2 regions of the Lacticaseibacillus styriensis genome follow, and region 1 is predicted to be linked to the other one. Evidence: predicted binding sites of a transcription regulator. Region 1 holds the regulator's gene; the other holds the start of a gene.

Region 1 (10,228 bases):
GCCCAAAGGTTCCCTCAGAATGGTTGGAAATCATTCGCAGAGTGTAAAGGTAGAAGGGAGCTTGACTGCGAGACTGACAAGTCGAGCAGGGACGAAAGTCGGGCTTAGTGATCCGGTGGTTCCGTATGGAAGGGCCATCGCTCAACGGATAAAAGCTACCCTGGGGATAACAGGCTTATCTCCCCCAAGAGTCCACATCGACGGGGAGGTTTGGCACCTCGATGTCGGCTCATCGCATCCTGGGGCTGTAGTCGGTCCCAAGGGTTGGGCTGTTCGCCCATTAAAGCGGTACGCGAGCTGGGTTCAGAACGTCGTGAGACAGTTCGGTCCCTATCCGTCGCGGGCGCAGGAAATTTGAGAGGAGCTGTCCTTAGTACGAGAGGACCGGGATGGACGTTCCGCTGGTGTACCAGTTGTGCCGCCAGGCGCATCGCTGGGTAGCTATGAACGGAAGGGATAAACGCTGAAAGCATCTAAGTGTGAAGCCCCCCTCGAGATGAGATTTCCCATTCCTATATGGAAGTAAGACCCCTGAGAGATGATCAGGTAGATAGGCTGGAAGTGGAAGTGCAGCGATGCATGGAGCGGACCAGTACTAATCGGTCGAGGACTTAACCAAGTAAGAGCGTGAGCAGGAGCGCTTAGAAACCGGAGCATAAGCGGGCCTGAGTTCGTTGGTCGGGTTTTGGCCAATGGACTCAGGGTCCTTATGTGGAGGTTTCTGCGACTGCGAACGCGTTTCGATGAAATACGCCGATTCTCAGCAAAGCAAACAACCAACAATGATAGCCAGTTTTGAGAGCGCAAAGTTCTCATAAGTGTGGTGGCGATAGCAAGAAGGATACACCTGTTCCCATGCCGAACACAGAAGTTAAGCTTCTTCACGCCGAGAGTAGTTGGTGGGAAACTGCCTGCGAGGGTAGGAAGCTGCCACGCTTACATATGGAGGATTAGCTCAGTTGGGAGAGCGTCTGCCTTACAAGCAGAGGGTCACAGGTTCGAGCCCTGTATCCTCCATTGAGCCGTTAGCTCAGTTGGTAGAGCAACTGACTTTTAATCAGTGGGTCGACAGTTCGAGCCTGTCACGGCTCATTTAACCCACCTTTTGCGGGTGTGGCGGAACTGGCAGACGCGCTAGATTTAGGTTCTAGTGGTTTTTGACCGTGGGGGTTCGAGTCCCTTCACCCGCATCGTATCTTGAACGGAATGCTCGGGTCTTTGAAGGCCGCTCCTCGGTCATAATTGAATAGGTTTGATATGCGGAAGTAGTTCAGTGGTAGAACATCACCTTGCCATGGTGGGGGTCGCGGGTTCGAATCCCGTCTTCCGCTTTTCACTTTATGCCGGGGTGGCGGAATTGGCAGACGCACAGGACTTAAAATCCTGCGGTCAGTGATGACCGTACCGGTTCGATCCCGGTCCTCGGCATTTTGTTGAAGCACCCATAGCGCAACTGGATAGAGTGTCTGACTACGAATCAGAAGGTTGTAGGTTCGACTCCTACTGGGTGCATCGTCGATCGCCTATGAAGCTAAGCTGGCGCCGATCAATTTAATATGCGGTATGCGGAAGTAGTTCAGTGGTAGAACATCACCTTGCCATGGTGGGGGTCGCGGGTTCGAATCCCGTCTTCCGCTTTACCGGGAAGTAGCTCAGCTTGGTAGAGCACTACGTTCGGGACGTAGGGGTCGCAAGTTCGAATCTTGTCTTCCCGATTCTTGGATCACGAAAAATCGTGGTCCTTTTTTCGTTTTCAAATGCAGAAATTTGTATAAACTGACCAATGCCAGTATAATGTGTAATAGTCAAGATTGGTCAAAGTCAAAAAGGATTGAACGACATGCAGCGTGAGAATATTTCGGACATTATTGAGGCTTATCTAAAAACGATACTGGCACAGGAGGCTGCGGTTGAAATACGGCGAGCCGAAATTGCACGTCGTTTTAATTGCGTTCCCTCGCAAATCAATTATGTCATTAAAACCCGGTTCACACCGGCTCGCGGCTACATTGTTGAAAGCAAGCGGGGCGGCGGAGGCTACATTCGCATCGTGAAGGTCAAATTGACAGATGATCAAGACCTCATTCAAATCATGCGGCAGCATATCCCCAAACGCTTGCGATTACGCGATGCCCGTGATTTAATTCAGGAATTATTCGATAATGGGCTTATTTCCCAACAATCAGGCAATTTAATGTTGGCGGTCATGAATCATGAGACTTTGGGTATTCTTGATCAAGGGACAGAAGAGCATTTACGGTCGCGCATGTTCCTTGCATTTTTGGATCGTTTGCGGTATGAAAGATAGAACAGTTTATAATTAGTTTTCTAAAAAGGAGCGTGCTTATGGACAACTTATTTACCCCTAGTGCTAAAAATGTTTTGCTTTTAGCCCAGGAACAAGCGAAGTATTTCCATCATCATGCTGTAGGCACTGAACATTTGCTTATGGCGCTGGTTATGGAAAAAGATGGAATCGCTGGTAAGACGCTGCGTCAGTTAGGGGTCACAGAGAATGATGTCCATGACGAGATCGAGCGCTTCACAGGGTATGGAACTGTTGATGCCGCCGGTCAAGCTAGCGATAGTTATTTGCCTTATTCACCAAAGGGTAAGGAAATTCTGGCGTTTGCCGGCGACGAAGCAAAGCGCTTAGGTGCTTTGAAGATCGGCACCGAGCATATTCTGCTGGGGTTGCTTCGTGAAGACGATATTTTAGCCGCGCGGATTCTCCAGAATCTGGGCCTCAGTCTTTCGAAGACACGACAAATGGTGTTTAAGAAAATGGGCATTGCGGACACAGCTGCCAAACGCCGGCCAATGGCGCGTGGTGGTGCTCGCCAAGATAGCCAAGGGACCCCGACACTTGATGGCCTTGCGCGCGATTTAACCCAAATGGCGCGTGAAAACCGGATGGATCCGGTGGTCGGCCGCGAAAAGGAAGTTCGGCGTTTAATTCAGATTCTGGCTCGGCGCACGAAGAACAACCCAGTGTTGATTGGTGAACCAGGTGTCGGGAAAACCGCGATTGCGGAAGGCTTTGCCGAAAAGATTGTCGCGGGCAAAGTTCCGGATGACATGCTGAATAAGCGACTGATGATGCTTGATATGGGCTCACTGGTTGCAGGCACAAAGTATCGTGGTGAATTTGAAGATCGCCTGAAGAAAATCATTGATGAGATTTATAAAGATGGCAACGTCATTTTGTTCATTGATGAATTGCACACGCTGATCGGTGCCGGGGGTGCTGAAGGGGCCATTGACGCTTCCAACATTCTCAAGCCGGCCTTGGCTCGTGGCGAGTTGCAGTTGATCGGTGCAACAACCTTAGACGAATATCAGAAGTATATTGAAAAAGATGCTGCTTTGGAACGGCGGTTTGCGACCATCCAAGTCGATGAACCAACGGAAGAAGAAGCAGAGCAGATTTTGAAAGGGCTGCGTCCACGGTATGAGGCGCATCATGGCGTCACGATTACTGATGAAGCTTTGCATGAAGCAGTTGTCTTGTCCTCACGTTACATTACAACGCGCTTCTTGCCTGACAAGGCCATCGATTTAGTTGACGAAAGTGCTGCCAAGGTACGATTGGATAAAGCTAATGTTGAGACCAAATCCGACAAGCTTCAGGACGAGCTGGCTAAGTTAGTCGCGGACAAAGAAGACGCGATTGATCATCAAGACTTCGAAACAGCGGCTACCATTCGCACCAAAGAGGCGGACGTTAAGGCCAAACTTGCCGATACGCCGGAACCCGTGAACGAAAGCGGCGTTCGAACCGATATCAAAGTGACAGGCGCCGATGTGGCAGAAGTTGTGTCACAATGGACCGGTGTGCCGGTTACCCAGTTGCAAAAGAAGGAATCCGAACGTTTGGTCAACCTGGAGAAGATTCTCCATCAACGGGTTGTTGGTCAGGATGAAGCTGTTTCCGCAGTTGCACGGGCCATCCGCCGGGCACGTTCTGGATTGAAAGATCCTACCCGCCCAATTGGTTCCTTCATGTTCCTTGGGCCAACCGGTGTCGGGAAAACCGAGCTGGCGAAAGCCCTAGCTGAAGCAATGTTTGGATCAGAGGATGCCATGATTCGGGTTGATATGTCCGAATACATGGAGAAATTCAGCACCAGTCGTCTGATTGGCGCGGCACCGGGTTATGTCGGTTACGATGAAGGTGGTCAGTTGACGGAAAAGGTTCGCAACAAGCCGTATTCCGTTGTGCTGCTGGATGAAGTTGAAAAAGCGCATCCGGACGTCTTTAATATCTTGCTTCAAGTCTTGGACGATGGCTACCTGACCGATGCGAAGGGTCGTCGGGTTGATTTCCGTAATACGATTTTGATCATGACCAGTAACATCGGGGCAACTGCCATTCGTGACGATAAAACGGTTGGCTTTGGTGCCAAAGATCCAACTGCAGACTTCAAAGCCATGAAGAGTCGGATGTTAGATGAATTGAAGAAGAGTTTCCGTCCTGAATTCCTGAACCGAATTGATGAAACGGTTGTCTTCCACAGCCTGAACAAGGAAGAGCTGCATGAGATCGTCAAGATCATGACCAAGACCGTGCTCAGTCGCATTAAGGATCAGGGAATCGATGTCAAAATTACGCCAGCAGGCATCGATGCCATCGCGGCTGCCGGATTCGATCCTGAATACGGGGCACGTCCGATCCGACGGGCTTTGCAAACGGATGTTGAAGATCAACTGAGCGAACTTTTGTTGACAGGCCAAGCGAAGACTGGTGATTTGATCCAAATCGGTGCCAAAAAAGGCAAGCTGACGTTTACTGTCAAGGAAAACAAAGGTAAGCATAAAGAAAATGGTGCATCGAAGGAACCGGTTAAGGCGTAAGCGATAGGTCATTGACCTTTCGTAACACTGAAACTGGTCGGTAATTAAGTAGAAAATTAAGAGGCTCCAAGATCCCGAATACTAACGGGATCTTGGAGCCTCTTTTTTGTCTTTGCGGGTTAGCGATTACGGTCTTCTTCCGTTGCCTCTAGCCGGCTGATGAACGCACGATTACGATCACGGCGCACTTTGCGAGCGGTACGGCGCTCAGGGTAGCCACTGAATAAGAGTTGTTCTTCTGCAGTTACCGGAGTGAAACTCGGCAGTGGCGTTGTTTGACCATCAACGACCACATAGGTGCTAAAAGCTGTGGTTGCCAAATAAGTCTTTCCGGTCGTTAACGTTTCTCCCATGACTCGACAGAAAACCTCAATTGATCTGGTACCGACTCCGGAGACGAATGCTGTCAGTGTGACGCTATCATTGGCAGCAATTGGATGGCGAAAATCTACCGAGTCAGTCGAAGCCGTAACCACAATTCGCTGACTGTATTTAACCGCCGCAATTGCGGAAACATCATCAATATAACTTAACAACTTACCGCCGAACAAGGTGTTATGAGCATTGGTGTCGCCAGGCAACACCAAGCGGGTCTGAATCACTTGGCGATCAGTCAAAATGCACCCCCTTTAGCGAAATGAGCTTACTTGGATAACCGCGAACCAGCAGTCAAACATTACGCAGTCGCCTCTGCAGTTTCTTCGTCTGGAATCATCTCATAAATGCCGGCTGCTCCCATGCCGCCACCAATACACATCGTGACCAACCCATAGCGGCCGCCGGTGGCCTGCAAGTAGGAAAGAATCTTGCAGGTCAAAATCGCACCGGTTGCTCCCAACGGATGGCCAAGTGCCAAGGCACCGCCTCGTGGGTTGACTTTGTCGACAGGCAGATTGAGCTTATCAATGCAGACAAGCGACTGAGAGGCAAACGCTTCGTTTAATTCGATACTGTCCATGTCATCAATGGTTAAGCCTGTCCGGGCCATCACTTTTGGCACCGCATAGATCGGGCCAAGTCCCATAACGGCCGGATTGACGCCAGCTACGGCATAACCGACAAAACGGGCAATTGGCTTAACCCCTAACTCGGCAGCTTTGTCTGCTGACATCAAGATGACAAAGGCGGTCCCATCACTTAATGGTGAAGAAGTACCGGCTGTGACCTGACCACCATCTTCTTTAAAAGCGGGCGGCAAAGCGGCTAGTTGATCCATCGTTAGATTGCCACGGACCCCTTCATCTTTGTCGAAGACTTTAGTGTGACCTTCGATGTCGCCATAGTGAACAGGAATAATCTGATCATCAAAAGCATGAGCTTCCTGAGCCGCTGCAGCTTTATGATGACTGTGCATAGCAAATTCGTCCATTTTTTCGCGTGGCACCTGGAATTTTTCGGCAACTACTTCGGCGGTTAGCCCCATTGGCATATAGTCTTGAGGCTTTTCAGCTCGTAATGTCGGATTGATACCGGCCATATCAAAGGACATTGGTACCTGGCTCATGGATTCAACCCCGCCCGCAACAATGATATCAGCTTGATTAGCCATAATGGCGTTGGCCCCGGTTGCGATAGTTTGAATTCCTGATGAACAGAAACGATTAATGGTTTGAGCGGGTACCGAGTCTGGCAGGTTGGCGCGTTGAGAGATCATTCGGGCTACATTGAGTCCTTGAACATCTTCAGGTAATGCACAACCGACCATAACATCATCAATATCGTTGACGTCTAGTTGGGGAACTTTATTCAAAACTCCAGTCAAAACTTCTGCAGCATAATCAACCGGGTGTTCATTCGTCAAAGCACCTTTCAATGAGCGCCCCACGGCAGAGCGGCCATAAGCGACAATGACAGCATCTTTTGTTTCAGGCATTTTATTCTCCTCCTTGAGTGAGCGTGAACTGGCGCGGTTAGAAGTCGGAATGTAAGTGGCCTTGGGCGTGATGGCCCGGGCTTAGGCCATTGCGACCAAGGTCCTTACATGTAGACTTCTGCGCCAGTGAACGCGTTATAAATAGATGCGTTCCAATTAAACTTCAACAGCTTCATCAGCAATTTGGCTGACTTTCAGATTATCTGCAACCGTAAAGTGTGCTCCTGTTTTGGCCCGCACTTCATCCAGTGTTGTTTTAGGTGAAATTTCGGTCAGAACCATTCCGTGATCCGTAATATGGAAAACAGCCAGTTCCGTGATGATCTTGCTGACGCAATGTGCGCCGGTTAATGGGAAGGTACATTCGTCTAAGATTTTAATTTGACCTTTGGCGGTGTGTTCCATCGCGACGATGACTTCCTTCGCGCAGGTTACCAGATCCATCGCACCGCCGAAGCCCACCAACATCTTGTTCGGGATGATCCAGTTGGCGATGTTACCTTGGGCGTCGACTTGCACTGCACCGAGAACTGTGACGTCCACCTTGCCGCTGCGGATCAAACCGAATGCTTTGGCACTGTCGATGAATTGGCCGCCTGGTTTGATCGTTGCCGGCGAACCGCCAGCATCAAAAATATTGGGATTCTCCGGTTCGCCTGGTTTTGGTGCCGGACCGATATTGATGATGCCGTTTTCGCTTTGGAAGATAATGTGTTTGTCATCACTGATGAATTTTGGTACCAGGGTCGGAATGCCAATGCCTAAATTGACAATCTGACCGTCTTCTAATTCATCGGCGACGCGTTTGGCAATATAAGTTCTACTGATCATGACGCATCCCCACTTTCACAATGCCATCGATATAGATTCCTGAAACCGTGATGAGCTCAGATGGAATATCGCCCACTGGAACAATTTCTTCTGCTTCGACCACGGTATACTTCGATGCGGCTGGAACAAGTGCGCCAAAGCTCTTCATGGCACCTTCGATATAACAGTTGCCGTCGTAATCGACTTTGGTGGCTTGCATGAAACCTACGTCAGCATTTAAAGCTTCTTCCAGTAAATACTGGCGACCGTTGAATTCTTTGACCTCTTTGCCTTCTGCCACCATTGTCCCGATGCCGACGGGGGTATAGAATCCGGGAATACCAGCACCGGCTGCGCGCAGACGTTCCGCAAATGTTCCTTGTGGCGTTAGCGTTAACTTGCCTTCTTTAAAAAACTTGGTTGCTGCGCGACTAGTACGGACAAAAGTGGTGGTTAAGTGGCTTGCTCGTTCTGCAATTAACCGATCCAGCGTCGGCAGATACATGCCATTAGGTGCGTTTAAAGCAATATGCAAATCTTTGGCATTACTGAAAAGATACAGCGCTTTCACCAACTGAGCCGGATAACCCAGCGGTCCGAATCCACCGATGACGACAGTATCACCGTCTTTGACTGGTTGAATGGCTTCAATTGGCCACATCAACTTATCTGTTTTTATTTCGACAGCCATAACGAGACTCCTTTCTAAAAAAAGCTTGCTTTCTTATTTCCATGGTTAGCATATTGAAAAGGCTTTAGCGATGGAATGACAAACCAAAATGGGTGTCCAAAAATGGACATTTGCTTTTTCTGTGTGTTTAAAATCGGTGTTTCACAAAATCTGACATCGATCAGGAAACAACGGCGCGATGATCGAGCAGCTGTTGCAGTTCGGCTTTAGCTACTTCGAATGTCGGAATTGTGTGTGTTCTTTCAGCTTCGGTAATCAATTTGACCACTAGATCATTAAATGGTGTTGCAATCCCGTGATCGCGAGCCGTCGCGGTAATTAAACCGTTGATATAATCAACTTCGGTTTTGCGCTGTTTGTATAAGTCCTGTAGCATACTAGCTTTGAGTTTAGCGCTAGCGCCGGTCATCAAACGGAGGGTTGCAATCTGCGTATCAGTAAAGTCGTCACCGGTTAAGCCAAAAGTGGCCGCCAAATCGACCCCCGATAATGGGGTGAAGGTGATGCCATCTGCTTGCCCGACATTGAGACCTTCATTGAGGATGTGCAAAGCACTTTTCACACCGACGTCATCTTGAGCGACTTCCCCAAAAGTTCGATTCATGATGGTTGATAAACCACTAAAGGCAGCATTGACCAGCAACTTCGACCATTTTGTACCCATAAGCTCATTTGAAATTGGGGTCATTCCAACATGAGAGAGAATCGTTTGTACCAATTCCGTGCGCGGTGTTATGGTGCCGTCAATTTCACCAATCTGATAGGCATGGGCTTTAAAGCTATCGTAGGCGGTTGTCAGTTCGGTCACACCTGGGCCCGCACCGGTCGCACCGAAGACAACCGACCCGGCGATCAGATTTTTAGCCGGAATATGCGTCAAAATATATTTTTCCGGAACGCCATTTTGTAAGGAAACTAAAGTGCCATCAGGCTTCAAAAGCTGCTTGACCGCTGGAATGACTGTCGCATTGTCGACCTGCTTGGTATGCAATAAGATGAGATCGAATTGATCGACCACTTCATCTGCCATTACGGCGGTAACAGGTGTGGTGAAGTCTGTTGTTCCGATAACATGTGCGCCCTCTGAATTTAAGGCAGCAACATTTACTGGCCAAGTATCAATCAAGGTGACGTGATCTTTGCCATACGCCGCAGACAAGTAGGCGCCGGAAATGGTTCCGATTGAGCCCGCACCGTAAATGGCAATCTTTAATGTATCCATGGTTACATGTCCTCCTGTGTTTTTGTCCCAATTTAAGTAACACATTGCTCAATTATGCACAGCGGTTAATATCAATTCATTAGCACAAAGCCTATTATGATGGTAATGTAAGGGTTTACATTTTTTAATACCAGTGTTACGCTGAATGTGCGATTTTGGACACTTATGGGTGAACTGTACATAGCAACGCGCTTAATGCTATGGCGATTTTTTCGGCTGCTTCGGTTGGATATCATAAGCAGCCTGCTATGATGCCGATTCATGCTGCGAGACGAGTCGTTAGGGGAGGTTAACCATGGGCAAGCAGCAAAAATATATCAAGCGCGCTTTTCTGGATCTTCTGAAGGAGAATGATCTGCATAGTGTGTCCATTCGCCAGTTGGTTCAAAAAGCTGATGTGAGTCGATCCTGTTTTTACAGCTATTACTCGGATAAATATGAGTTGTTGCAAGAAATCGAAGATGATTTGATTGCCGGTTTTGTGAGCATCATGAAGAAAGTTCGGCAACATTCGGTTGGCTATTTCTATGAAGGCATTACGCATCGTAATTACCCGATATACACGGAATATTTCACGTATATCAAACAACATCAGGAAGTCTTCACCATTCTTTTCTCGGCGCGAATGGGGGATGATTTTACCAATCGCTTCTCGCGTGCGATTGCCAAAACTCGACATGATACATTGCGCTACTGGCATTTGGACCCGGAGCCGAATCCGTGGTTAGCATTTCAGGAGAATCTGTTAGCAGCCTCCTATGTCAGCATCATCAAGACC
Region 2 (10,228 bases), 1.5 Mb from region 1:
AGGTCACGTATAAAGGCAAGAACATTGCCGAAGTGTTGGATATGACCGTTGAAGAAGCGACCGATTTCTTCAAAAACATTCCAAAGATTCGCCGTAAGTTGCAGACGATTGTGGATGTCGGCTTGGGCTATGTGAAGCTGGGTCAAAGTGCTACAACCCTTTCCGGTGGTGAGGCGCAGCGGATGAAGCTGGCCAGTGAGTTGCAGAAGCTTTCGACCGGTAAGAACTTTTATATTCTGGATGAACCGACGACCGGTTTGCATACCGATGATATTAAGCGCTTGCTGGAAGTGCTGGAACGCTTAGTCGATGAAGGCAACACGGTTTTGGTCATTGAACACAATCTGGATGTGGTTAAATCTGCCGACTGGGTCATTGATCTGGGTCCTGAAGGCGGGGATGGCGGTGGCCGTGTCATTGCCACAGGCACGCCCGAACAAGTCGCCGAGGTGGCTGACAGTTATACCGGCCAATATCTCAAACCGGTTCTGATCCGTGACACCAAACGGACCAAGGAAGCGGCTGCCGGCAAGGATGGTCAGGCCAAAAGCAGCACCAAGAAATAATGCGTTTGATAGTCGCGTTTAAAACCGCGACTATTTATGTACATAAATGAGCAGCGTTTGACCGATTTTTGATCACTTTTTAAAGGCTACGTATCATGCGTGGCTAGTGGCATTTGCCCGTATCTTTAAAAATCTTTAAAAATTCTGGCAATTCAATTTATTGAATTACTTTTTGAAATGGTATGATATAAATGATCAAGAAAGTAGGGAATAATATGTTGAATCGAAAGAGTTTTGGCTTTGACTGGGGGCAGTTCATCACCGGTATTCTGTTTCTGGTTGCTGCTTTTGTGGTCTTACGGTACCCGTTAGCAACATTAAGGACGGTTACCTTTATCTTTGCCGTCGTTGCCATTATTCGAGGGATTGCGGTTCTTGCGGGCTTTTCCACATTGCGCCAGTTTACCGGTAGATTGGCATGGATTTCCTTGATTATGGGGATTTTTGACCTTGTCATTGGCCTGATTTTCTTATTGAATTCTGGCTTAGGCGTGGCGACGATCACCATGATGTTTGCTATCTGGTTCCTGGTCGATTCTGTCGGCTCATTGTTCAATGTCGGCCATCTGCGCGTTGCCGGCACGGGCTGGTTTGTCGTTTATCTGATTCTGGATATTCTGGCGGTCATTGTTTCGCTGATGCTGTTCATGCAGCCGGTGATTGCAGCAGTGACGCTGGTGACCTTGTTGGCGATGTTCTTCGTCCTGTTCGGCATCGAGTGTATTGTCATCGCTTTTGCTCGACGCAACATTTAAATTGTCCACCAAAAGTCCGAAGAACCGGTGTTTCTAAGCCGGTTCTTCGGCTTTTTTTATTTCGGGAGTCTGTGATGGTAGGAATGACACGCCCGGAATGTTATACTTGATTGAATATGAGCACAAAGGAGCCTTTTATGACTGAAAGTTTGGATCTTGTTATTATCACTGGGATGTCGGGTGCCGGCAAAACCGTTGCAATGCAGGCGTTTGAAGATTTGGGGTATTTTTGCGTTGATAACATGCCGCCAGCGCTGCTTCCTAAGTTTTGGGAACTCGTTAAGGAATCTGGGAAGATCTCAAAGGTTGCGCTAGTCGTGGATCTGCGTAGTCGGGCCTTTTATGACCAGATTATCGACATGTTGGCTAATCTGGACAACAACGCTTACGTTCATTCGCGCATTTTGTTCTTAGACGCGACGGATGAAGAACTGGTTTCGCGTTACAAGGAAACCCGCCGCTCACATCCCTTGGCAATGGAAGGCCGGTTGATGGACGGCATTAAAAAAGAACGTGTGCTACTAACCGAGTTACGGAATCGGGCGCAAGTCGTGATCGATACCACCACGTTGAGCCCGCGACAGTTACGCGAAAAGATCTTCTTAAACTTCAAAGAAAATAGCGGTCAGCCAGCCTTTCATATTGAAGTCATGTCATTTGGGTTTAAATATGGGCTGCCGATTGATGCGGACATTGTCATGGACGTCCGGTTCCTGCCTAATCCGTTTTACGTCAAGGCTTACCGGCCAAAAACCGGTTTGGATCAGGAAGTTTATGACTATGTAATGGACAATGAAGATGCCGAGAGTTTCTACAACAAATTTTACGATTTGCTGGCTGAGATCATGCCCAAGTATAAAGCCGAAGGGAAGACCAGTGTGACGATCGCGATCGGTTGCACAGGCGGTCAACACCGAAGCGTTGCGTTTGCGGAGCGCATCGGTAAGGCATTTTCGGATGCGTATGCGGTTGATATTACCCATCGGGACATTAAGAAACATAAGGAGACGGTGAATCGTTCATGAGTCGGGAAACTAAATTTATCCGCGTCATTCGCGGGCGGCGTCCTAAAGTCGTCGTGATTGGCGGCGGAACCGGATTGCCGGTTATCTTGCATAGTCTGCATGAACAGGATGCTGACGTAACAGCGATTGTGACGGTTGCCGATGATGGCGGGTCGTCAGGTACCATCCGCAATTATATTAACGTAGTGCCGCCTGGTGATATTCGCAATGTGCTTGTTGCCTTGTCGGAGTTGCCAAGTCTGTATCTGGATATTTTCCAGTACCGCTTTAACACGACCGATGCGTTTTTTGCCGGCCATGCGATTGGCAACTTAATCATTGCGGCTTTGTCAGAGATGAAAGGCGGCATTTTCCCGGCGGTTCAGCAACTGAGCGAAATGATGCAGGTGGATGGTCACGTTTATCCTGCCAGCAACACGCCACTCACACTTAATGCCGAGTTCACAGATGGGACGAGCCTATCCGGTGAATCCGAAATTACCGCTGCCGGTAAGAATATCAAGCATATTTCCGTCTCCGAAACCGATCCGGCTAATGGTGAACCTAAAGCTGTCCATGAAGTCATTGATGCCATTATGGATGCCGATGTGGTCGTGCTGGGGCCCGGCAGTCTGTTTACCAGCATCCTGCCGAACCTGATGATTGGCAATCTGGGTGACGCTGTGAAGAAAACGCAGGCCGAAGTCATCTATATCGTCAACATCATGACGCAGAAAGGCGAAACACAAAACTTCACCGATGCCGACCATGTTCGGGTGTTGAATGAACAGATGGGGGAGGATTTTGTCGATACCGTGCTCGTCAATATCGAACCGGTCCCCGAGAATTATCTCGATCACCAAAAGTACAACGAAATTCTGACGCCGGTTAAGCATAATTATCAAGGTTTGCGGGATATGGGTTGTCGCGTGATTTCGGAAGACTTTTTGAAGTTGCGTGATCGCGGCGTTTTCCATGATGGCGACAAGGTGGCCAAGGAAATTTTGAATTTGGCTTTTCAAGTGAGCGCAAAAATCCGGAGGTGAGGGCATGGCAAGCTTTGCCAGTATGGTGAAAAAAGAACTGACCCAACTCGAGGTTCATCCTGAACATGCGAAGGCAGAGCTGTCGGCATTGATCCGGATGAACGGCAGCCTGACGTTGATGGCCCATCGATTTGTGTTAAACATTCAAACCGAAAACCCAGCCATTGCCCGGCGAATTTATAGTTTGATTCGCCAGGTTTACCGGCATGAAGCCAACTTGGTCGTTCATCGCAAAATGAAACTCAAAAAAAATTATCAGTACATTGTCCGCCTGACGGAAGGTGTCAATGATATTCTGTCGGATTTGTCAATTTTGGATCCGACAACGATGGCGATTTCGACGACGGTCCCAGCAACGGTTTTGGAAGAACCACAACGGATGCGTTCGTACTTGCGCGGCGCTTTTTTAGCCGGCGGATCGGTGAATAATCCGGAAACATCGCGCTATCACCTGGAAATTTATTCATTGTATGCCGATCACAATGCCGGCATTTTGAAAATGATGAATCATTTCAACCTGAATGCGCGCACCGTCGAACGCCGAAGCGGCTATATTGTTTATTTAAAAGAAGCCGAAAAAATCGCGGATTTCCTGCAGGTGATCGGGGCAACGAATGCGATGCTTAAGTTCGAAGATGTCCGGATTGTGCGGGATATGCGTAACTCGGTGAACCGCCTCGTGAATTGCGAAACGGCGAATATGAACAAAACCATTGATGCGGCCCAGAAACAAATTGAGAATATCAACTATCTTAAAGATCATGTGGGGTTGGATAATCTGCCAACCAAACTGCGCGAAATTGCCGTTTTGCGCTTAGCCCATCCGGATGTCTCGTTGCAGGAGTTGGGTGCCATGGTTCCGGGTGGGACCATTTCGAAGTCAGGCGTCAATCATCGGTTGCGCAAACTCAATCAGATTGCTGAGGGTTACCAGCAACCGGAAGATGCCTAGCAGCTATGATAATTGCAAGATAAGCAAAAAGTCATATTTATAAGATAATGCCTTTGTTTCCTCAAGATAATCGTGTACAATGTAACCGACATCAAGTTATTTGATGTAGGCGTTTGAACGACCCGGCTGCCACTTTTAGGACGCTAAAAACTGTCCGGCAGTGCGCTGGTTGACGAGTGCCACGACAAGAAACATGAGTCAGTTTACATTCGGATTTGCAGTGATGTTATTACCAGATGAAGTGGTAATTGTCACGTTCAGCGGGATACAATTGTTGCTTAGGTTTTAGGAGGAAGCACTATGGTCAAACCGATCACATTAAATGAACAACTTTGTTTTGCAATTTACAAGGCACAGAAACAATATAATCATTTCTATGCTCAGGCATTAGCGCCATTTAAGTTGACTTATCCGCAGTACATTACGTTGCTGTCGCTGTATGAACACGGCACGATGTCGGTTAAGCAGGTGGGCCAAACACTTGAGTTGGACAGCGGTACCTTGACACCGTTAATGAAGCGTCTGGAAAAAGACGGCTGGATCAGCCGCAAACGATCAACCGAAGATGAACGTCGCGTTGATGTTAGCTTGACGCAAAAGGCTTTGGACGCTCGCGACGAGATTTTTGAACATGTTGGCTCCTGCATGGAATTGATGAATTTGCCGCAAACTGAATATGATCGTATCAAGACTGAGGTAACGCGTGTCGATGAGCATCTGAGTGCTATCGCTGACGACGCCTACCCACAAGTCTGAACGATTTTTATAAGGTCAAAGATTGTGATTAAAATCTTTGACCTTATTTGACTTTAGCAGTATACTTAGCACTGTACTTTAAAGAGTGCTAAAAAACGATTTTCAGGAGGTTAGGACATGCTAGTACCTACCGTCGTTGAACAAACCAGTCGTGGCGAACGTGCTTACGACATTTACTCACGTCTATTAAAAGACCGGATCATCATGTTGTCCGGTGAAGTAAACGATCAAATGGCAAACTCTGTCATCGCCCAGTTACTTTTTCTTGATGCACAGGATTCTGAAAAGGATATTTACCTTTACATCAACAGTCCCGGTGGTGTGATCACCAGCGGCTTGGCGATGCTTGATACCATGAACTTCATCAAGTCCGATGTTCAGACCATTGCTATTGGGATGGCTGCATCCATGGCATCTGTCCTGTTAGCCGGTGGCACGAAAGGCAAACGCTTTGCTTTGCCGAATTCGACCATTTTAATCCATCAGCCTTCAGGTGGCGCCCAAGGTCAGCAAACCGAAATCGAAATTGCGGCCGAAGAAATTTTGAAGACACGTAAAAAGATGAACCAGATCCTGGCCGATGCAACAGGTCAGACAGTTGAGCAAATCAAGAAGGATACTGAACGTGATCACTATATGAGCGCTCAGGAAGCCAAGGATTACGGCTTGATTGATGATATTCTGGTTAATAAGAATAATCAAAAATAAAGGCTTAAACGAATTGGCACACCGCTTTGGTTAGTGGTGTGCTTTTTTCGTGGGATTCGTGGGAGTGGAAGGACGGGTAGAAGGAATTTGAGGATAACCGCCGAGAATGAATCAGTATAGGCAGTGAAAAAATAAGGTTTGGGGGCAATTCGGTTCCGAAACGCGCTCACTGGGCCGAAACCTGCGTGTAAGGACCTTGGTCGCAATGGCCAAAGCCCAGCCATCACGTCCAAGGCCCCTTACACTCCGGTTTCTAACCGGCCCAGTTCACGCTCTACATAAAAAGACTTGCAAATTACCTCCTGATTGAGTAATATAATTAGGTACTTGCGCGGTTAGTGTAATGGATCGCACGTGAGATTCCGGTTCTCGAAATCCGGGTTCGACTCCCGGGCTGCGCAGAATTCCAGTCATATGGAAAATACCGAAAATAGAAAAGTCCGCTATGGCGGGCTTTTTGTTTGCCATAATGTGTTTGTAGGACGCAAATGTCGCTGATCAGCATAGCCCTTTTTAAGCTAAGAAAACGCCAAATGAAATCGCTCCCTCACCAAATGGCAGTTTCGCTTGAAAAATGCTCAAAACAGAACAAGCATTGATGAAAGAACCCATGACTGGCTGTGTGTAGGCTGTTGAAATAGACCGAAATACAGTGCATGAAAATTTCATTAGAAGCAAGCCGAAACCCCTGATATCAAAAAGCCGCAGCGAGGTTGCCAAAACTGGTAAATGCCGAACATTTGAACCATTCTTGAAGTAGATGTTCAAACTTAGCCGGTTTTGTGATTACTTTGAGACGATTTAGGCAACAGACTTGCGATAAAGCGGAACCCCTGCTACAATTGGTTTTGTTGGTAAGGGAAAACAGCAAACGTTGGGTTCCTAATTTTTTTCAGCTTGCTGGGTCGGCAAACGACTCGGAGGGACGTGAAATGACCCATTAAAGAAGGACGTGCCTTATGCATACTGAACTTGCGTGGCTCAAAGCGATCGCGCCTGATCTGATGGGCGTCGTCACTAAACGCTATCAGGTCCTTCAATTTATTAACTGGATGGCACCGGTTGGTCGGCGAACGTTAGCCGAACAGATGAAGATTTCAGAACGCGCGTTACGTACAGAAACAGATTTTTTGCGCGGACAGGGACTTTTAGAAAGTTCGAAATCTGGCATGGTGTTGACAGCAAAAGGGCTAGAAACTTTTCACGGTCTTGATCATTTGATGAATCAGTTGCTGGGAATCAAAGATGACGAAAAGCGGCTGGCAACGCATCTTGGCATTGACCATTGTCTGGTTGTTTCCGGGGATGCGGATCAGAGTAGCCGGGTTCTTGATGAACTTGGCAAGACGTTGAATTCAACCTTACAGTTACTGTTGCCACCCGGGCATTTAACGATTGCCGTTATGGGTGGCACAACGATGGCACATTTAGCCACGCAGTTAACTTTTCAGCTATCTGCGGGCCGTGAACTGTCGTTCGTCCCTGCGCGGGGTGGCCTCGGTGAAGCCGTGACCATTCAGGCCAACTCGATTGCGGCTGCAATGGCAGAAGCAACCGATAGCAAGTACCGGGCTTTATATGTTCCTGAGAATCTAAGCTCGGAATCCTATGAGTCCTTAATCAAAGAGCCATCGGTGAGAGATGTTTTAAACCTTATCGACAAAGCTCAGGTAGTGATTCATAGTGTGGGCGATGCGCTGGTCATGGCTAAGCGCCGTGGCATGTCGCCTGACACGATCAGCATGCTGAAAGCCAAGCATGCCGTTGCCGAGGCGTTCGGCGTTTTCTACGACGCCAAGGGCAAGGTCGTTTACAAGATACCGCAAATCGGATTACAGCTTGCGGATCTTGATCATATACCGTATGTCTTCGCAGTTGCGGCGGGTAAAAGTAAAGCCAAAGCAATTGCGGCGTACATGCAACACGCACCGAGTCGAACGTGGCTGTTAACTGACATCGGTGCAACAAATTCGATTTTAACTGGGGCAACCCGTTAGAATAAAACCTTATTTCCTAAAGGAGGAAATTTTAGCATGACTGTTAAGATTGGTATTAATGGTTTTGGCCGTATCGGTCGTTTGGCATTCCGTCGTATTTACGAATTGGGTGCAAAGAGCAATGACATCCAGGTTGTTGCGATCAACGATCTGACCAGCCCAACCATGCTGGCTCACTTGCTTAAGTATGATTCAACTCATGGTACTTTCCCTGGTGAAGTTAGTGCAACCGATAACGGTATTGTCGTTGACGGTAAAGAATACCGCGTCTACGCAGAACCGCAAGCCCAGAACATTCCTTGGGTTAAGAACGATGGCGTTGACTATGTTCTTGAATGCACAGGCTTCTATACCTCTGCTGAAAAGTCACAAGCTCATTTGGATGCAGGTGCAAAGCGTGTTCTGATTTCTGCCCCAGCTGGCAAGATGAAGACCATCGTTTACAATGTTAATGATGACACTTTGAATGCAGACGATAAGATTGTTTCTGCTGGTTCTTGCACGACCAACTGCTTGGCACCAATGGCTTACTTCCTGAACAAGGAATTCGGCATTGAAGTTGGTACCATGACCACCGTTCACGCTTACACCTCAACTCAGATGTTGCTTGACGGCCCGGTTCGTGGTGGCAACCTGCGTGCTGCACGTTCTGCCGCTGCTAACACGATTCCTCACAGCACTGGTGCTGCTAAGGCTATCGGTTTGGTTATCCCAGAATTGAACGGCAAGTTGCAGGGTCACGCACAGCGTGTTTCTGTTGTTGACGGTTCCTTGACCGAATTGGTTTCCATCTTGAAGACCAAGAACGTTACTGCTGACCAAGTCAACGAAGCTATCAAGAAGCACACCGAAAACAACCCTAGCTTCGGCTGGAACGAAGACGAAATCGTATCTTCCGATGTAATCGGTACGACTTATGGTTCAATCTTCGATCCTACTCAGACTGAAGTTACAACTGCCGGTGACTATCAATTAGTTAAGACGGTTGCTTGGTACGATAACGAATATGGCTTTACTTGCCAGATGATCCGTACCTTGCTGAAATTTGCTACTCTCTAATCCGGAGTAACGCTTTTCTAACCGCAACATCCGAAGCGGAGGGAGCTTTACTCCCTCCGCTTTTTTTGGAAAGGCGACAGAAATCATCGGTTTTATGCTGATTTTTGCCCTTTGCGAGCACCATGGTGGAGGACGCGTGTTCATCCACCATCTTTGGGAAAATGAAGGAGGTCAAATCTTTTGGCTAAATTAATCGTTTCAGATTTAGATGTTAAAGATAAAAAAGTTCTGATCCGCGTTGACTTCAACGTGCCGATCAAAGATGGCGTTATTGGTGATGACAACCGGATCGTGGCAGCATTGCCAACCATCCAATATGTCATTGATCACGGCGGCAAGGCAATCTTGCTGTCACACCTTGGCCGGGTTAAGACCGAAGAAGATAAGGCTAAGCTGACATTGAAGCCAGTTGCCCAACGCTTGAGTGAATTGCTGAAGAAGCCAGTTACCTTTGTACCGGCTACCCGTGGCAAGGAACTGGAAGATGCTATTGCCAAAATGAACGATGGCGATGTGCTTTTGATGGAAAACACCCGGTTTGAAGATCTTGACGGTAAGAAAGAATCCGGCAATGATCCTGAATTAGGCAAGTACTGGGCAAGCCTTGGCGACCTATTCGTCAACGATGCCTTTGGTACGGCACATCGTAAGCATGCGTCCAATGTCGGCATTGCTTCCAACATGAAGCAAACAGCTGCCGGGTTCTTGATGGAAAAGGAAATCAAGTTCTTAGGCGACGCTGTTGACAACCCGAAGCACCCATTCATTGCTATCTTGGGTGGTGCCAAGGTTTCCGATAAAATCGGTGTCATCGAAAACTTAGTGCCTAAAGCTGATAAGATCCTTATCGGTGGTGGCATGACTTATACCTTCTATGCAGCCAAGGGTATGAGCATCGGTAACTCATTGGTTGAAAAAGACAAGATCGACTTAGCCAAGAAGATTATGGACCAAGCCGGCGATAAGTTGCTTTTGCCTGTTGATTCTGTTGTTGCCCCAGAATTTTCAAACGATGCTCCTCATAAGGTTGTTGAAGGCGATATTCCGGATGGCTACATGGCATTGGATATCGGCCCGAAGACGATTCAAGAATTCAAAGATGCTTTGCAAGGTGCCAAGACGGTTGTTTGGAACGGCCCGATGGGTGTGTTCGAAATGAGCAACTATGCTGAAGGTACTTTGGAAGTCGGCCGTGCACTCGGTGATTTGAAGGATGCTACGACAATCATTGGTGGTGGCGATTCAACCGCTGCTGCCAAGCAATTGGGTATCGCACCTAAGATTACCCACATTTCCACTGGTGGCGGTGCTAGCCTTGAATATCTTGAAGGCAAGACGTTACCAGGTATCGCAGCCATTTCTGACAAGTAATTTGTCAGTGATGC

Evidence for each region. Region 1 encodes CtsR, which represses protease genes until heat stress. Its sites were predicted from a motif close to TTGGTCAAAAAAGGTCAAANA; they were not measured.
Region 2: a site for CtsR is predicted at 5,114-5,134, ahead of clpP (ATP-dependent Clp endopeptidase proteolytic subunit ClpP). Genes of this name have one in related genera too.

What each region holds. Positions count from the first base shown of each region.
Region 1 is NZ_CP132483.1:2,593,970-2,604,197, reverse strand. It holds rRNA gene LACSTY_RS12300 (23S ribosomal RNA) at 1-619, shown strand, start outside; rRNA gene rrf (5S ribosomal RNA) at 820-936, shown strand; tRNA gene LACSTY_RS12290 (tRNA-Val) at 945-1,017, shown strand; tRNA gene LACSTY_RS12285 (tRNA-Lys) at 1,020-1,092, shown strand; tRNA gene LACSTY_RS12280 (tRNA-Leu) at 1,108-1,190, shown strand; tRNA gene LACSTY_RS12275 (tRNA-Gly) at 1,260-1,331, shown strand; tRNA gene LACSTY_RS12270 (tRNA-Leu) at 1,343-1,428, shown strand; tRNA gene LACSTY_RS12265 (tRNA-Arg) at 1,439-1,512, shown strand; tRNA gene LACSTY_RS12260 (tRNA-Gly) at 1,566-1,637, shown strand; tRNA gene LACSTY_RS12255 (tRNA-Pro) at 1,642-1,715, shown strand; gene LACSTY_RS12250 (CtsR family transcriptional regulator) at 1,841-2,308, shown strand; gene LACSTY_RS12245 (ATP-dependent Clp protease ATP-binding subunit) at 2,347-4,854, shown strand; gene LACSTY_RS12240 (acyl-CoA thioesterase) at 4,974-5,471, opposite strand; gene LACSTY_RS12235 (thiolase family protein) at 5,531-6,727, opposite strand; gene LACSTY_RS12230 (3-oxoacid CoA-transferase subunit B) at 6,884-7,558, opposite strand; gene LACSTY_RS12225 (CoA transferase subunit A) at 7,548-8,228, opposite strand; gene LACSTY_RS12220 (ketopantoate reductase family protein) at 8,389-9,450, opposite strand; gene LACSTY_RS12215 (TetR/AcrR family transcriptional regulator) at 9,746-10,228, shown strand, end outside.
Region 2 is NZ_CP132483.1:936,440-946,667, forward strand. It holds gene uvrA (excinuclease ABC subunit UvrA) at 1-566, shown strand, start outside; gene LACSTY_RS04535 (HdeD family acid-resistance protein) at 782-1,321, shown strand; gene rapZ (RNase adapter RapZ) at 1,459-2,346, shown strand; gene mgfK (gluconeogenesis morphogenetic factor MgfK) at 2,343-3,371, shown strand; gene whiA (DNA-binding protein WhiA) at 3,376-4,323, shown strand; gene LACSTY_RS04555 (MarR family winged helix-turn-helix transcriptional regulator) at 4,624-5,079, shown strand; gene clpP (ATP-dependent Clp endopeptidase proteolytic subunit ClpP) at 5,197-5,787, shown strand; tRNA gene LACSTY_RS04565 (tRNA-Arg) at 6,117-6,188, shown strand; gene LACSTY_RS04570 (sugar-binding transcriptional regulator) at 6,747-7,784, shown strand; gene gap (type I glyceraldehyde-3-phosphate dehydrogenase) at 7,821-8,843, shown strand; gene LACSTY_RS04580 (phosphoglycerate kinase) at 9,024-10,214, shown strand.